DNA from 4 places in the Pseudoduganella rhizocola genome. Region 2 is predicted to be linked to each of the others. Evidence: predicted binding sites of a transcription regulator. Region 2 holds the regulator's gene; each other region holds the start of a gene.
The links. Region 2 encodes FNR, which switches genes on or off when oxygen is low (the NO sensors DNR and NnrR bind a similar motif). Its sites were predicted from a motif close to TTGATNNNNATCAA; they were not measured.
Positions count from the first base shown of each region.

Region 1: a site for FNR is predicted at 1,875-1,888, ahead of ACJRPG_RS23365 (OmpW/AlkL family protein). Genes of this name have one in related genera too.
Region 3: a site for FNR is predicted at 1,116-1,129, ahead of ACJRPG_RS08670 (XrtA system polysaccharide chain length determinant). Genes of this name have one in related genera too.
Region 4: a site for FNR is predicted at 2,007-2,020, ahead of ACJRPG_RS09705 (universal stress protein). Genes of this name have one in related genera too.

Region 1 covers NZ_JBJQIK030000015.1:43,919-47,256, forward strand. Annotated here, with positions in the region: gene ACJRPG_RS23355 (DUF2244 domain-containing protein) at 1-180, shown strand, start outside; gene ACJRPG_RS23360 (alpha/beta hydrolase) at 181-1,035, opposite strand; gene ACJRPG_RS23365 (OmpW/AlkL family protein) at 1,198-1,809, opposite strand; gene ACJRPG_RS23370 ((2Fe-2S)-binding protein) at 1,975-2,475, shown strand; gene ACJRPG_RS23375 (xanthine dehydrogenase family protein molybdopterin-binding subunit) at 2,472-3,338, shown strand, end outside.
Region 2 covers NZ_JBJQIK030000004.1:390,330-393,667, reverse strand. Annotated here, with positions in the region: gene ccoG (cytochrome c oxidase accessory protein CcoG) at 1-958, shown strand, start outside; gene ACJRPG_RS12165 (FixH family protein) at 968-1,471, shown strand; gene fnr (fumarate/nitrate reduction transcriptional regulator Fnr) at 1,468-2,223, opposite strand; gene ACJRPG_RS12155 (EAL domain-containing protein) at 2,320-3,096, shown strand; gene ACJRPG_RS12150 (MarR family winged helix-turn-helix transcriptional regulator) at 3,143-3,338, shown strand, end outside.
Region 3 covers NZ_JBJQIK030000003.1:312,845-316,182, reverse strand. Annotated here, with positions in the region: gene ACJRPG_RS08675 (EDSAP-1 family PEP-CTERM protein) at 115-1,056, shown strand; gene ACJRPG_RS08670 (XrtA system polysaccharide chain length determinant) at 1,214-2,740, shown strand; gene ACJRPG_RS08665 (XrtA-associated tyrosine autokinase) at 2,742-3,338, shown strand, end outside.
Region 4 covers NZ_JBJQIK030000003.1:538,759-542,096, forward strand. Annotated here, with positions in the region: gene ACJRPG_RS09695 (putative bifunctional diguanylate cyclase/phosphodiesterase) at 1-792, opposite strand, end outside; gene ACJRPG_RS09700 (2-hydroxyacid dehydrogenase) at 942-1,949, opposite strand; gene ACJRPG_RS09705 (universal stress protein) at 2,090-2,926, shown strand; gene ACJRPG_RS09710 (universal stress protein) at 2,937-3,338, shown strand, end outside.

The sequences.
Region 1 (3,338 bases), on a different contig from region 2:
GGCAAGGTGAACGCCACGCGCCTGGATCTGTACTGGACCCGCATGCAGGCCCCTGGCCCGAATCCCGGCCTGATCACGCTGGAAGCGCGGGGCGTGAAGGTGGAGGTTGGCGCCTGGCTGCCGGAAGCCAGGCGCCGCCAGTTCGCGCGCGAGCTGGGCGCGCAGCTGGCGGGCCGCTGACTAAGGCAGCGTGACGATTTCGGGATAGCTGCGCAAGGTGGACGCGAGTGCGTCGTTCGAGGCCGCGCCCTCGGACAGGTGCGCCGCAAAGAAGGCGCCCACCAGCGCCGCGCTCATGGCAATGCTGCGTTCCCCGCCGCCCGCGAAATCGCCGTGCTGCATGCCGCCCATGCGGGCCCGGAAGGGCGCCGCGGAGCGCCCGCAGGTATCCTTCCACACCGCTTCACGGCGCCGCTCGGACTTGCTGGCGCCCCAGCGTTCCAGCCAGCCGGTGGCCGATGGCGTTTCGCTCACCAGGTAGGCCAGCGGCTGGCGCGGACGCACCTGCTGCGCTTCGCCCACCAGGTCGCCGTCCAGGTTGATCACGGCGCGGATGGACGCATCGCCGCCCGCCGCCATCACGGCCGCGGCGCCGCCCAGCGAATGGCCGAACACCCCGTAGCCGCGGGTGTTGATGCGGCCGGCCAGGGGATTGTTGCGTTCGCGGTTCATCTTCTCCATGCGCCCGGCCATGGCGAAAATCTCCTGCATCATTGCCAGGTAGTCGCTGCTGCCGGCGCTGCGCGCCGGCGCCGAGGCGCGGATCGCGGCGACTACGAAGCCCTGGCTGGCCACGGCCTCCAGCAAGGCATCGTAGTCGCCCGCCACCTTGCCCATGCCGGGTGCGAAAACGAGGAAGGGGTAGCGGTCCGCCGGCCCGCTCAGCGGGTAGTACACAACGCCGTTATAGCGCCGCATGTTTTCCATCCACTCCGTGCGCAGCTGGCCGCTGGCGACCGGTTTAACCGTCGTCGCCCGCGCGCTGGCATGTAATGCAAGGCTGGCAATCAAAGCAAGTACGGTGCGTCGTTCCAAGATGTTCTCCCATCGTTGGACTCAGCATAGCAAGGCTTTCTTAAACAGGCTTGCAGCATGCGACAGACTGCATTCCTGCGGCACTGGAACGCAAAAAAACCTGCCGCCGGCGCGAACCGGAAGCAGGCAAAGGCTGGAGAAAAAAGTCGTTATAAAAGGTTTTCAGAAGCGGTAGCCGACGCCCACGCCAAACAGCACGGGATCGACCTTCACGCGGCTGGCTTTGGCGCCGCCGATCAGCACGTCGCTGCGCAGCTGCACCTTCTTCACATCCACGTTGAGGGACCAGTTCTTGTCAAGCTTTACATCGAAGCCCGCCTGCACCGCCAGGCCGAAGCTGTCGTGTTCCAGGCTGCCCTGGCCGCCGAGCAGCTTGTTCTTCGAGAAGGTGGTCCAGTTCAGGCCAAGGCCAACGTAAGGGCTGAACTGTTCGGCCGGCGTGAAGTGATATTGCGCAAGCAGGGTTGGCGGCAGGTGCTTGAAGGTGCCGATGGTTTTACCGTCCAGGTAAACGTCGTGCTTTTGCGGATAGGTCAGCACCAGCTCGGCCGCGACATGCGGCGTGAAGAAGTAGCTGATATCGACTTCCGGAATGGTTTTGCTGCTGACGGCGATGCGGTCCGCCGCGCCAGTGCCGCCCACCGGATCGGACTTGTCGGCCGGGTCGATGTGCACGGCGCGGGCCCGCACCAGCCATGGCGTGGACTCGGCGAATGCATTGGCGCCCATCAGGGCGGCGGTGGTGGCGATGACTGCAAGTACTGCGCGTTTCATGATGAATCCTCTCTCTTTTGATCAGTTTGCAGAGAGAAGTTTATTGATCAGGCACAATAAAAACTTTGATCTAAGTCAAAATTGCCGAGATGAACACATACTTTAAAAAAGCGGAGTAATATAGCCCCGCTCGACCCCCGGAAAATCCACTCTCAGGAGACAGGCATGAAGTTGAACGTCAATGGACAGGTACGTGATTTCGAGGCGGAGGAAGACACGCCGCTCCTATGGGTGCTCCGGGAACAGCTGGGGCTTACCGGCACCAAATACGGTTGCGGCATTGCGCAATGCGGCGCCTGCACCGTGCATATCGACGGTGAACCGACCCGCAGCTGCGTGCGCCCTGTCTCCACCGTGACTGCCGAACAGAAGATCGTCACCATCGAAGGCCTGTCGCCGGACGGCTCGCATCCCGTGCAGAAGGCCTGGGCCGCGCTGGACGTGCCGCAGTGCGGCTTCTGCCAGTCCGGCATGATCATGGCGGCCACCGCCCTGCTCAAGGAAAAACCGAAACCGACGGATGCCGATATCGATGCGGCGATGACCAACATCTGCCGCTGCGGCACCTATAACCGCGTGCGCAAGGCGATCCATGTGGTGGCGCGCGGCGGCGACCCGAAAACGGCCGGCCTGGCAATCGAGCATGTGGAAGGGAGCAAAGCATGAGCGCCGTTCCCGCATCCCCATCGCGCCGTTCCTTCCTCGGCCGCTCCACCGCTGCTGCGGCCGGCCTGATGTTCGGCTTCCACATTCCTTTCGACGCCATGGCGCAGGGTGCGCAGGCGCCGGAGATCAATGCCTGGGTAGTGGTCAAGCCGGACGACACCATCATCATCCGCATCGCCCGTTCCGAAATGGGCCAGGGCACGCTGACCGGGCTCGCCCAGCTGGTGGCGGAAGAACTGGATGCCGACTGGAGCAAGGTAACAACCGAATATCCAACCCCGGGCGCCAACCTGGCCCGCAACCGCGTGTGGGGCAGCTTCTCCACTGGCGGCAGCCGCGGTGTGCGCGAATCGCACGAGTACGTGCGCAAGGGCGGCGCTGCGGCGCGTACGATGCTGGTGCAGGCCGCCGCCGCGCAGTGGAACGTGCCAGCCACGGAGTGCATCGCCGCGGCCAGCGTCATCACGCACACGCCGAGCGGCCGCAAACTGAGCTACGGCCAGGTCGCGGATGCCGCCGGCAAGCTGCAGGCGCCGGCGGCTGCCGACATCAAGCTGAAAGATCCAAAGGACTGGAAGATCGCCGGCAAGCGCCTGGCCCGCCTCGATACCGTCGACAAGACCACGGGCAAGCAGATCTACGGCATGGACCTCACAATGCCGGGCATGCTGAACGCTGCCATCAAGGACTGCCCGGTCTTCGGCGGCAAGGTCAAGAGCTTCAATGCGGATGCCATCAAGGGCAAGCCGGGTGTGAAGAAGGTGCTGCAGGTCGGCGACAGCGCGGTCGCCGTGGTGGCCGACACCTGGTGGCGCGCCCGCACGGCGCTGGATGCGCTGCCGATTGAATGGGACTTCGGCGAG
Region 2 (3,338 bases):
GCCATCGTTGAAGAAGTTCGCACGCAAGGGCGGCAAGCACCTGGCGTGGGGCGCCGTGGCGCTGTGGACCGGCTTCACCTTCGTCGGCTACTTCACGCCCATCGATGTGCTGGCGAACGAGGTGCGCACGCTGACCTTCGGCCCCTGGGAATGGTTCTGGGTGCTGTTCTACAGCTTCGCCACCTACGGCAACGCGGGCTGGCTGCGCGAACAGGTGTGCAAGTACATGTGCCCGTATGCGCGCTTCCAGAGTTCGATGTTCGACCGCGATTCGCTGATCATCACCTACGATGCGAAACGCGGCGAGCCGCGCAGCCCGCGTTCGGCAGGCGGCTGCATCGACTGCTCGATGTGCGTGCAGGTCTGCCCGACCGGCATCGATATCCGCAAGGGACTGCAGTATGAATGCATAGGCTGCGCCGCCTGCGTGGATGCCTGCAACAGCGTGATGGACAAGATTGCGCAGCCGCGCGGCCTGATCCGCTACAGCACCGACCGCGCCATGGCCGAGGGCCTGAGCGTTGAGCAGATCCGGCGCCGCGCCATGCGTCCGCGCGTGCTGGCATATAGCGGCCTGCTGTGCGCCGTGGCGCTGGCCTTCCTGGCCTCGCTGTGGCTGCGCACGCCACTCAAGATGGACGTGATCCGCGACCGCGGCTCCATGGGCCGTGAAGTGGAGGATGGCGATATCGAGAATGTTTACCGGCTGCAGATCATGAACACCACTGAACGGCAGCACAGCTACCGCATCAGCGTAAGCGGGCTGCCGACGCTGGTGGTGGTGTCGGACCTGGAAGTGACGGTTGGCCCGACCGAGACGCGCGCCGTGCCCGTGCGCCTGCGCACCGCCTACGGCGCGGCGAAGAAAGGCTCGAACAAGATTGAAGTGTCGCTGCAGGCGCTCGACGACCCGTCGATTTCCGTACGCGAAGAGGCGGTCTTCATTGTGCCGCGCTAAGGAGAAGAGATGAACAAGCCGTCCGCCCCCTGGTATACCCATCGCTGGCCCTGGCTGCTGATGGCCGGGCCGGCCATCGTGCTCGCGGCCTGCGCCTACACCAGCTATATCGCTTTCGCGCAGCAGGATGCGCTGGTGGTCGGCGACTATTACAAGCGCGGCAAGGCCATCAACCAGGACTTGCGCCGCGACCGCGTGGCTTCGGCCCTCGGCCTGTCGCTGGAACTGCGCTATAACGCGGCGCAAGGCGCGCTGGCGGGCCGTATCAGAACCCGTACGGCGCTGCCGCCCGGGGACGTGGAACTGCACCTGGCGCACGCCACCCAGCCCGCGCGCGACGTGCGGCTCACCGTGCGGCCGGATGCGGAAGGAAACTTCATCGCACCGCTGCCGCTGCTGGAACGCAGCCGCTGGGTGGTGCTGGCGGAAGGCGGCCAGCGCAGCTGGCGGCTGGAGGGCAACTGGCACTGGCCCGCGCAGCGCGAGCTGGTGCTGGCAGCGGACGCGCGTTAAGCGCAGACTTCGGTGCCGGCGGTAATGGCCTTGAGGCGCGGCAGGTCCAGCACCTGAAGTTCGCGGTTGTTCACCGCGATCAGGCCCAGCTTCTTGAACTTGTTCAGCAGCCGGCTGATGCTCTCGATGGTCAGGCCGAGGTAATTGCCGATGTCCTCGCGCGACATGCGCAGCTGGAAGGCCGTGCTGGAATAGCCGCGCGCTTCATAGCGCGAGGCGAGGTTGACCAGGAAGGCCGCGAAACGCTGCGTGGCCTGCATATTCCCCAGCAGCAGCATTACGCTCTGCTCGCGCGTGATCTCCTGGCTCATCATGCGGTGGAAGTGGCGCAGCAGGGTGGGCATATCGACCAGCAGCTGCTCCAGGCTGGAGAAGGGAATCTCGCACACTTCGCTGTCTTCCAGCGCCTCGGCACTGCAATAGTGGCGGTCGGTGCTGATCGCGTCCATGCCCAGCAGCTCGCCTCCCATCTGGAAGCCGGTCACCTGTTCCTCGCCGTTGGCATTGATCTGGTAGGTCTTGAAATGGCCGAGACGGATCGCGTACAGGCTGCCGAAAGGATCTCCCACACGGAACAAGGAGCTGCCTTTTTCGATCTTGCGGCGGCGGCCGATGATGCGGTCCAGCTTATCGATATCGCCCATGTCCAGCCCCATCGGCAGACAAAGCTGGTGCATGCTGCAGGTGGAGCAGCGCGCCTTCAGAATCTCGATGGTGGCGCCGGGCAGGGTAAGGGATGGGAGCTCGTTCATGGCTCCAGTGTACCGGCAAAGCGCACGATTGAACAAACCGCGCGCGCAACATTGCAAAACGTTACACTGTGACTTCATTTTCCAAAAAGACACAAAATGATCCCGATTCAGCCCGAGGTGCCCGCCGAGCATCGCAGCTGCGGCAAATGCCGCACGGCTGAACCGCTGCCGTTCAAGTTTGCATTTGCCTATCAGCCTATCGTGGATTGCGACACGCGTTCCATCTACGCCTATGAAGCGCTGGTGCGCGGCCGCGATGGCGAATCGGCATGGTCGGTGCTGTCGCAGGTGGATGACCGCAACCGCTATCAGTTCGACCAGGCTTGCCGGCGCGAAGCGATCAAGGGCGCGGCCGAACTGGGGATGCGGGAAAGCCTGTCGATCAATTTCCTGCCGAACGCGGTCTACCAGCCGGCCGCCTGCATCCAGGGCACGTTCGAGGCCGCGCGCGAGTTCGGATTCCCGCTGGAGAACATCATTTTCGAGGTGACGGAAGGCGAGGAGGTGGCCGACCGCGCCCACCTCGTGAATATTTTCCGCGAATACCACCGCTTCGGCTTCCGCACCGCGATCGATGATTTCGGCGCAGGCTACGCGGGGCTCAACCTGCTGGCCGAATACCAGCCCGATGTGCTGAAGCTGGACATGGCCCTGGTGCGCGATATCGACAGCAATAAGCCGAAGCAGGCCATCGTGCACGGCGTGATGGCCATCAGCCGCGAGCTGGGCATCCGCGTGCTGGCGGAAGGCATCGAAACTGCTGCCGAGCGCGATTTCCTGCGCGCCGCAGGCATCAGCCTGATGCAGGGCTACCTGTTCGGCAAACCGGCTTTCCGCGCCCTGTCGACGATTCCCGACGCCGCCTACGGCTAAGCAAGCCGATTTGGCTGCCTGTCGCGAAATTTGTTAGGCTATCGCCATGCCGAAACCACAACCGCCTTCGCTCGACCAGCATCTCTGCTTCAAACTGTATTCCACATCGCTGAAGATGACGCAGCTGTACAAGCCGCTGCTCAGCGCGCTGAACCTCACCTATCCGCAATACCTGGTGATGGTGGTGCTGTGGGAACAGGAAGGGCTGGGCATCAAGGACATTGCCGAACGCCTGCAGCAGG
Region 3 (3,338 bases), on a different contig from region 2:
CGCCGTCTTCTTTCCAAGCTATTGATTCCATTGATCTTATTTTTCTGGCACGGATGCTGCTGAGAGAAGGCATCGGCGCCAGTCGGTGACCGAAACCCCATTAAGGAGTGAGCCATGAACCTGATTAAAAAGAGCCTGCTGGTCACGGCGGCTGCAGCGGCCCTGGGGCTGGCAGCCATCGGCAGCGCCCAGGCCTCGACCTTCGCCTCCGCGATTCTGGACATCAACAACTTCCGCCTGCTGCATTCGAACGGCACCGCCTTCAGCAATGCCGATTTCTCGACGCTGACCGGCACCAACGATGCGCATGCCACGGCCTCGCTGAACGGTGTGTTCGCCAACGGCGCCGCCTCGCTCGGCATCCTGAGCGGCAGCACCCCGGATGTGGCGCACCAGTGCGTAGGCGCGCCCTGCCCTCCGCTGGCCGAAAACAACTTCACGCCGTTCGCCAGCCCGCCACCTGTGCCGGGCAACCTGGGTTACGCGGACCAGAATCTGACGGGCTCGTCCATTTCGATCAACGGCGGCCCGGCAGGCGCCCATGCCACCACGCGCGCCGATGCCTCGACGGCGATGAACTCGGTGGCCTCGGGTAACTCCGACGTCGGCACCTCGACCACCTTCCAGTTCGCGCTGGGCGTGTCCGACACCATGACGATCGCCTTCGATGCGACCCCGTTCGCCCAGGCCTTCGTGTCGGCCGACGCCGGCGCCACCTCGAATGCGAATGCCCGCATGTCCTGGAGCATCAATATCCTGGACCTGAGTACCGGCCTGTCGGTCTTCAGCTTTGCACCGAATGAACTGAACGGCCAGAGCATCGTCAGCCGCACCGACGGCCTGCCGGGCACCTCGACCTACAACGCCGCGCTGACCACCTTCGCCTTCTCGGAGATCACCCCGCTGCTGGCCGCCGGCACCACCTACCAGATCACGATCCAGCACAACACGCTGGCCAATGCCCTGCAACAGGAGGTGCCGGAACCGGGCACCCTGGCCATCGTTGCCGCCGGCCTGCTGAGCATGTCCCTGCTGAGCCGCCGCCGTAAGAGCTGAAGGTTTCCGCTGTCGTCACTTGCGGCGTGCCGTCCCCTGCGTGGCGGTACGCCGTTTTTTTGATGTGGCACAAACGCCGGGCGGGTAGCGATGGAACCAAACGGACCGATCCATATAATCGCCTAAGGGTCGCCGTTCCTTACCAGGGAGGCTGGATATGGAAGACATCGTCAAGCAGGTACTCTCCAGCCTGCAGGGAATCTGGCAATACCGCTGGTATGCGGTGGTGGTGATGTGGCTGGTCGCAACGCTGGGCTGGACCAAGGTGATGCTGCTGCCGGACGACTACCAGACCACGGCCCGCGTCTTCGTCGACACGCAGAGCATTCTGAAGCCGCTGCTGGCGGGCATGACCACCGTGCCGAACCTGGAACAGCAGGTGGCCATCATGAGCCGCACCCTGCTCAGCCGCCCCAATATCGAACGCGTGATGCGCATGGTGGACATGGATGTGGCCGCCACGACGCCGCGCGAACACGAGCAGGCGCTGGAAACGCTGATGTCGAAAATCCGCATCGGCGGCACCGCCAACTACGACATCTACACCATCAGCTATAACCACAGCGACCCGGCCATGGTGCGCGATGTGGTGCAGTCGCTGCTGACCATCTTCGTGGAAGGCAGTTTCAAGGGCAAGCGGGGCGATTCAGAAAAGGCCGTGCAGTTCATCGACGAACAGATCAAGATCTACGAGGACAAGCTGCTGGCGGCCGAGAACTCGGTGAAGGAGTTCAAGCTGAAGAACAGTTTCCTGCTGCCGCGCCAGGGCATCGATTATGGCGCACAGGTGCTGATGTCGAATGATGCGCTGAACAATGCCCGCCTCGAACTGCGTGAACTGGAGCAGGCGCGCGCCGCCATCCAGTCCCAGATCAGCGGCGACGAGCCGATTCTGGGCGCCGAACTGGCGCCGGCCCTGCCGGATAATCCGGAACTGGACGGACGCATTTCGGTACTGAACAAGAACCTGGACGCGCTGCTGCTGCAATATACCGAGCAGCATCCCGATATCGTGTCCACCCGGCGCCTGATCGCCATCCTGGAAGAACGGAAAAAACAGGAGGCCAGCCAGCGCACGGCGAGCAGCGACCCCGGCAAGAACTACAGCCCGATGCTGCAGCAGCTGAAAGTGGCGCTGGCCGAGGCTGAGGCGCGGGTGGCATCGGCCCGGGCGCGGGTCAGCGAACTGGGCATGCGGCACCAGCACCTGCTGGCCCAGAGCCAGGCCGTGCCGGAGGTGGAATCGCAGCTGTCGCAGCTGAACCGCGACTACGAGATCAACAAGGAAAACTACGAAAAGCTGATCAGCAAGCGCGAGGCGGCCAAGCTGTCCGGCGACCTGAGCTCGACCACGGAAATGATGAGCTTCAAGATCATCGATCCGCCCACGGTGCCGCTGCGGCCGGTCGGCCCCAACCGTCCCCTGCTGTTCAGCCTGGTGCTTGCAGTGGCGCTGGCGGCCGGCGCCGCCACGGCGCTGCTGATCAGCCAGGTGCGCCCGACCTACCGCAATCCGGCCGAGCTGCGCGACGCCACCGGCCTGCGCGTGCTGGGCGGGGTGTCGATGAACTGGACCGCGCCGCAGAAGGTGCGGCGCCTGCGGGGCCGCATCGGCTTCAGTGCCGGGGTGGCGGGGCTGCTGATGTCCTACGGCGGCGTGATGGCTTTTACCATGATGCGGTGAAATGATGATGCCCTTTGACGACCTTCCCCCGCACAGTGAACCGGTGCTGCTCGGGCCCGATCCGCAGTTTGGCGAAATCAACCTGGCCCAGTTGCAGCAGCTGGGCATGGTCACGCACATGGGCGGACGCACCGGCGTGGCCGAGGACTTCCGCCTCATCAAGCGGCCCCTGCTGCGTGCCGCGCGCGGCCAGGACGGTCCTGCCATCCGGCACGGCAATCTGATCGTCGTCACCAGCTCCCTGCCCGGTGAAGGCAAGACCTACTGCGCGATCAACCTCGCGATGAGCATGGCGATGGAACGCGACACCACGGTGCTGCTGGTGGATGCGGACGTGGCCCGGCCCTCGGTGCTGAACGTGCTGGGCCTGCCCGCGCGCGCCGGGCTGATGGATGTGCTGCTGGATGACGACCTCGACCTGTCGGACGTGATCCTGAAAACCAATATCCCGGCGCTGTGCCTGCTGCCCGCCGGGCGCAGCAACCGCCATGCCACGGAGCTGCTGGCCAGCCGCAGCATGAGCCGCCTGCTGGACGATATTGCCGACCGTTATCCCGACCGCATCGTCATCTTCGATTCCCCGCCGCTGCTGATCACC
Region 4 (3,338 bases), on a different contig from region 2:
CCAGGGCTTCAGCAGCTCCGCGCAGCTGGCGGCGGACATGCCCTCCGGCGCCACGAAGACAAACTGGGTGGTCGCCACATGATAGAGCGTGGTACCGGCGCCCAGGCAGGCCTGCAGGGCACGCACCGCTTCGCCCACCATGCCGTCAAGGTAGGAAGCCCCCATCACGCGCGCGGCATTGCCCAGCTGCTCCGCGCTGGCGAGGTTGACCAGCACTGCGCAGCGGCGCTCGCCGGCTGCGAATTCGTGGGCCATATCGGCCAGATCTTCAAAGAACTGCGTGCGGTTCGGCAGGCCGCTGACAGGATCGCGCCGTCCCACCGCGTGCCGCAGCTCGATCTGCGCCATCACCATTGCCGCCATATCGGCCAGCCCTGCCTCTTCTTCAGGCGTGATCTGGCGCGGCTCGGTGCCCAGTACGCACATGGCGCCGAGGCAGTGGCCGTCGCGGGTGGTCAGCGGAGCGCCCGCATAGAAGCGCACGCCGCTTGCCGCCAGCGGGCTGCCGCTGAAGTCGGGATCGGCCTGGAGATCTGGCAGCACCAGCAAGCGCGCACTGCCTGCAACGGTGGCGCACGGCGCCTGCATGCGCGGAATCGACCAATGGTCTATTCCCACGCGGGATTTGAACCACTGGCGGTCGGTGTCCGTCAGCGAGACGGCGGCAATCGGCAGATTGAACAGGCGCGCCGCCATGCGGGTGATGCGGTCGAAGGCTTCGCTTGGTGGCGTATCGAGGAGATTCAGTTTGCGCAGCGCGTCGATGCGCGCGGCTTCGCAGGTATCGGCCATAAGGTTTCCTGATGTTGCATTGATGTCTCGATGCAAAGATTGGGCATCAGGAGATGGGCGGCAGCGCGGGATGGGGCGCTACGGAATCATTCTACCTGAACTATGGCCGCCCGCTCTGGCAGATTACCAATCGGGCCGATAGCGGGCCGCTATCGGGCGGGCGGCAGTTCTATGGCATTGGGGCAGGAAGCGGCGCTGCGCCAGCATTCCAGGTTGAACAGGGTGGTATCGGCGATCTCGCGCAGCGCTTCCTGCGTGAAGAAACCCTGGTGGCCAGTGACCAGCACATTCGGGAAAGTCATCAGGCGCTGCAGCACGTCGTCCTCAATAATCTCGGAAGAATGGTCATGGAAGAAGAATTCGCTTTCCTGCTCATAAACGTCGATGGCAAGCGCGCCCAGGTGCCGGCTCTTGAGGGCCGCAATGACGGCCGGCGTGTCCACCAGGCCTCCGCGCGAGGTGTTCACCAGCATGGCGCCCGGCTTCATCTGCGCCAGCGCCTGCGCATCCAGCATATGCCAGGTGGCGTCGGTGAGCGGGCAATGCAGGCTCACGATGTCCGATTCTGCCAGCAGTTTCGGCAGCGCCACCGCTTCGCCCAGTGCCGCGAACGCGGCGGACGGCATGGGATCGTAAGCGATCACGCGGCAGCCGAAACCGCGCAGGATGCGCGCCGTGGCCAGCCCGATCTTGCCGGTGCCGACAATGCCGGCCGTCTTCCCGTGCAGCGTGCTGCCCAGCAGGCCTTCCAGCGAGAAGTTCCCTTCCCTTACCCGCGCATAGGCACGATGCGTGTGCCGGTTCAGCGTCAGGATCATCGCCAGCGCGTGTTCCGCCACGGCCTCCGGAGAGTACGCAGGCACGCGCGCCACGAAAAGGCCGTGCTTCGCCGCAGCCGCCGCGTCCAGCTGGTTGTAGCCCGCGCAGCGCAGCAGTACCGCACGCACGCCCTGTGCCGCCAGCACATCCAGCGTTGGCGCATCCAGCCTGTCGTTGACGAACACGCAGACGGCGTCCGCGCCATCGGCCAGCACCGCCGTTTCGGGCACGAGGCGGGCTTCGTGGCACACCAGGTCCACCTGCATGCCGGAAGCCGCGAGGGCCTCCGAGAACGAACGGCGGTCGTAAGGCTGTGCGCTGAACATGGCGAGTTTCATGCGGCGATTGTAGGGGATGTGCGCCCGGAGTGGCGCAAGAATATTTTTTCAGGGATTTTGATCTGCATCAAAAAGTGCTGATGACGCAGCGCAAACAGACTACTAAAGTAACCGTGGAAGTTCCACATTGAGGAGGCTTTATGATCAAGACCATCGTGGTGCATATCGACGACAGCCCATCCCAGCACAGCCGCCTGCACGCCGCGGCGGTACTGGCGGAGGAATGGGATGCGCGCCTGGTCGCCAGCGCCGCCACCGGTTTGGCGCCGCGCGACTACAACTACATGGACGGCGCCCTTACCGGTCCCTTGCCGCTGGTGCGTTACGACGAGCTGCGCGAAGCGGCGCGGCAGCGGCTGGAGCGCGGCCTGGCGCAAGCGCGCCGGCTTGGCGCCGGGCAGATCGAAGCGCGGCTGACGGAGGACAGCCCGGAGAACGCGCTCATCCTGCAGGCGCGCTATGCCGACCTGGTGATCACGAGCCAGTTGCCCGCCGCCGGCGAGCGCGCCCGCCTCGTGACCATGCTGCCCGAATACGTTGCCCTGAACAGCCCGCGCCCGGTGCTCGTGGTGCCGGACACCTACGACGGCCAGCCGGTGGGCGGCACCGTGATCGTGGGCTGGGACGGCAGCATGGAAGCGACACGCGCACTGACGGCGGCCCTGCCCATCCTGCAGCGCGCCTCCAGCGTGCTGCTCGCGCTGTTCAATCCGGATACCACGAGCGGCCTGCATGGCGAACAGCCCGGCGCCGATATGGCGCTTTACCTGGCGCGCCACGGCATACGGGTCGAAGTATTCAGCCAGCGTACCGAAGCTCCCATCGGCCAGGCGCTGCTCGGGCTGGCCCGCGACACGGAAGCTGGCCTGATCGTGGCGGGCTGCTACGGCCATAGCCGCTACCGCGAATGGCTGCTGGGCGGCGTGACGTATTCGCTGCTGTCCCACGCCCAGATTCCCGTGCTGTTTGCCCATTGAAAGGACTGTCATGAGCTACAAGACCATCCTGGTCCATGCCGACCGGACGCCCGCCGCGGAAGCGCGCATACGGCTGGCCGCCCGCCTCGCCAATGCGCAGGACGCGCATCTGGTTGGCATCGCCCTCACCGGCGTCTCGCGCTTCGTTCTGCCGGAAAGCATAGCGCTGGGCGGTCCGGCCATTGCGGAGCAATATGCGGAGATGCACCGCGAAGCGCGGGCGGCACTGGAGCATTTCGACGGCATTGCGCGCGCCGAGGGCGTCGCCTCATTCGAGCAGTGCCTGGCGAACGACGATCTGGACGGCGGCATGGCGCTGCGCGCACGCTACAGCGATATCGTCATCGTGGGCCAGACCGACCGCAGTCTTGCGGTGCCCGGTTCGCGCTACGACCTGCCCGAATATGTGCTG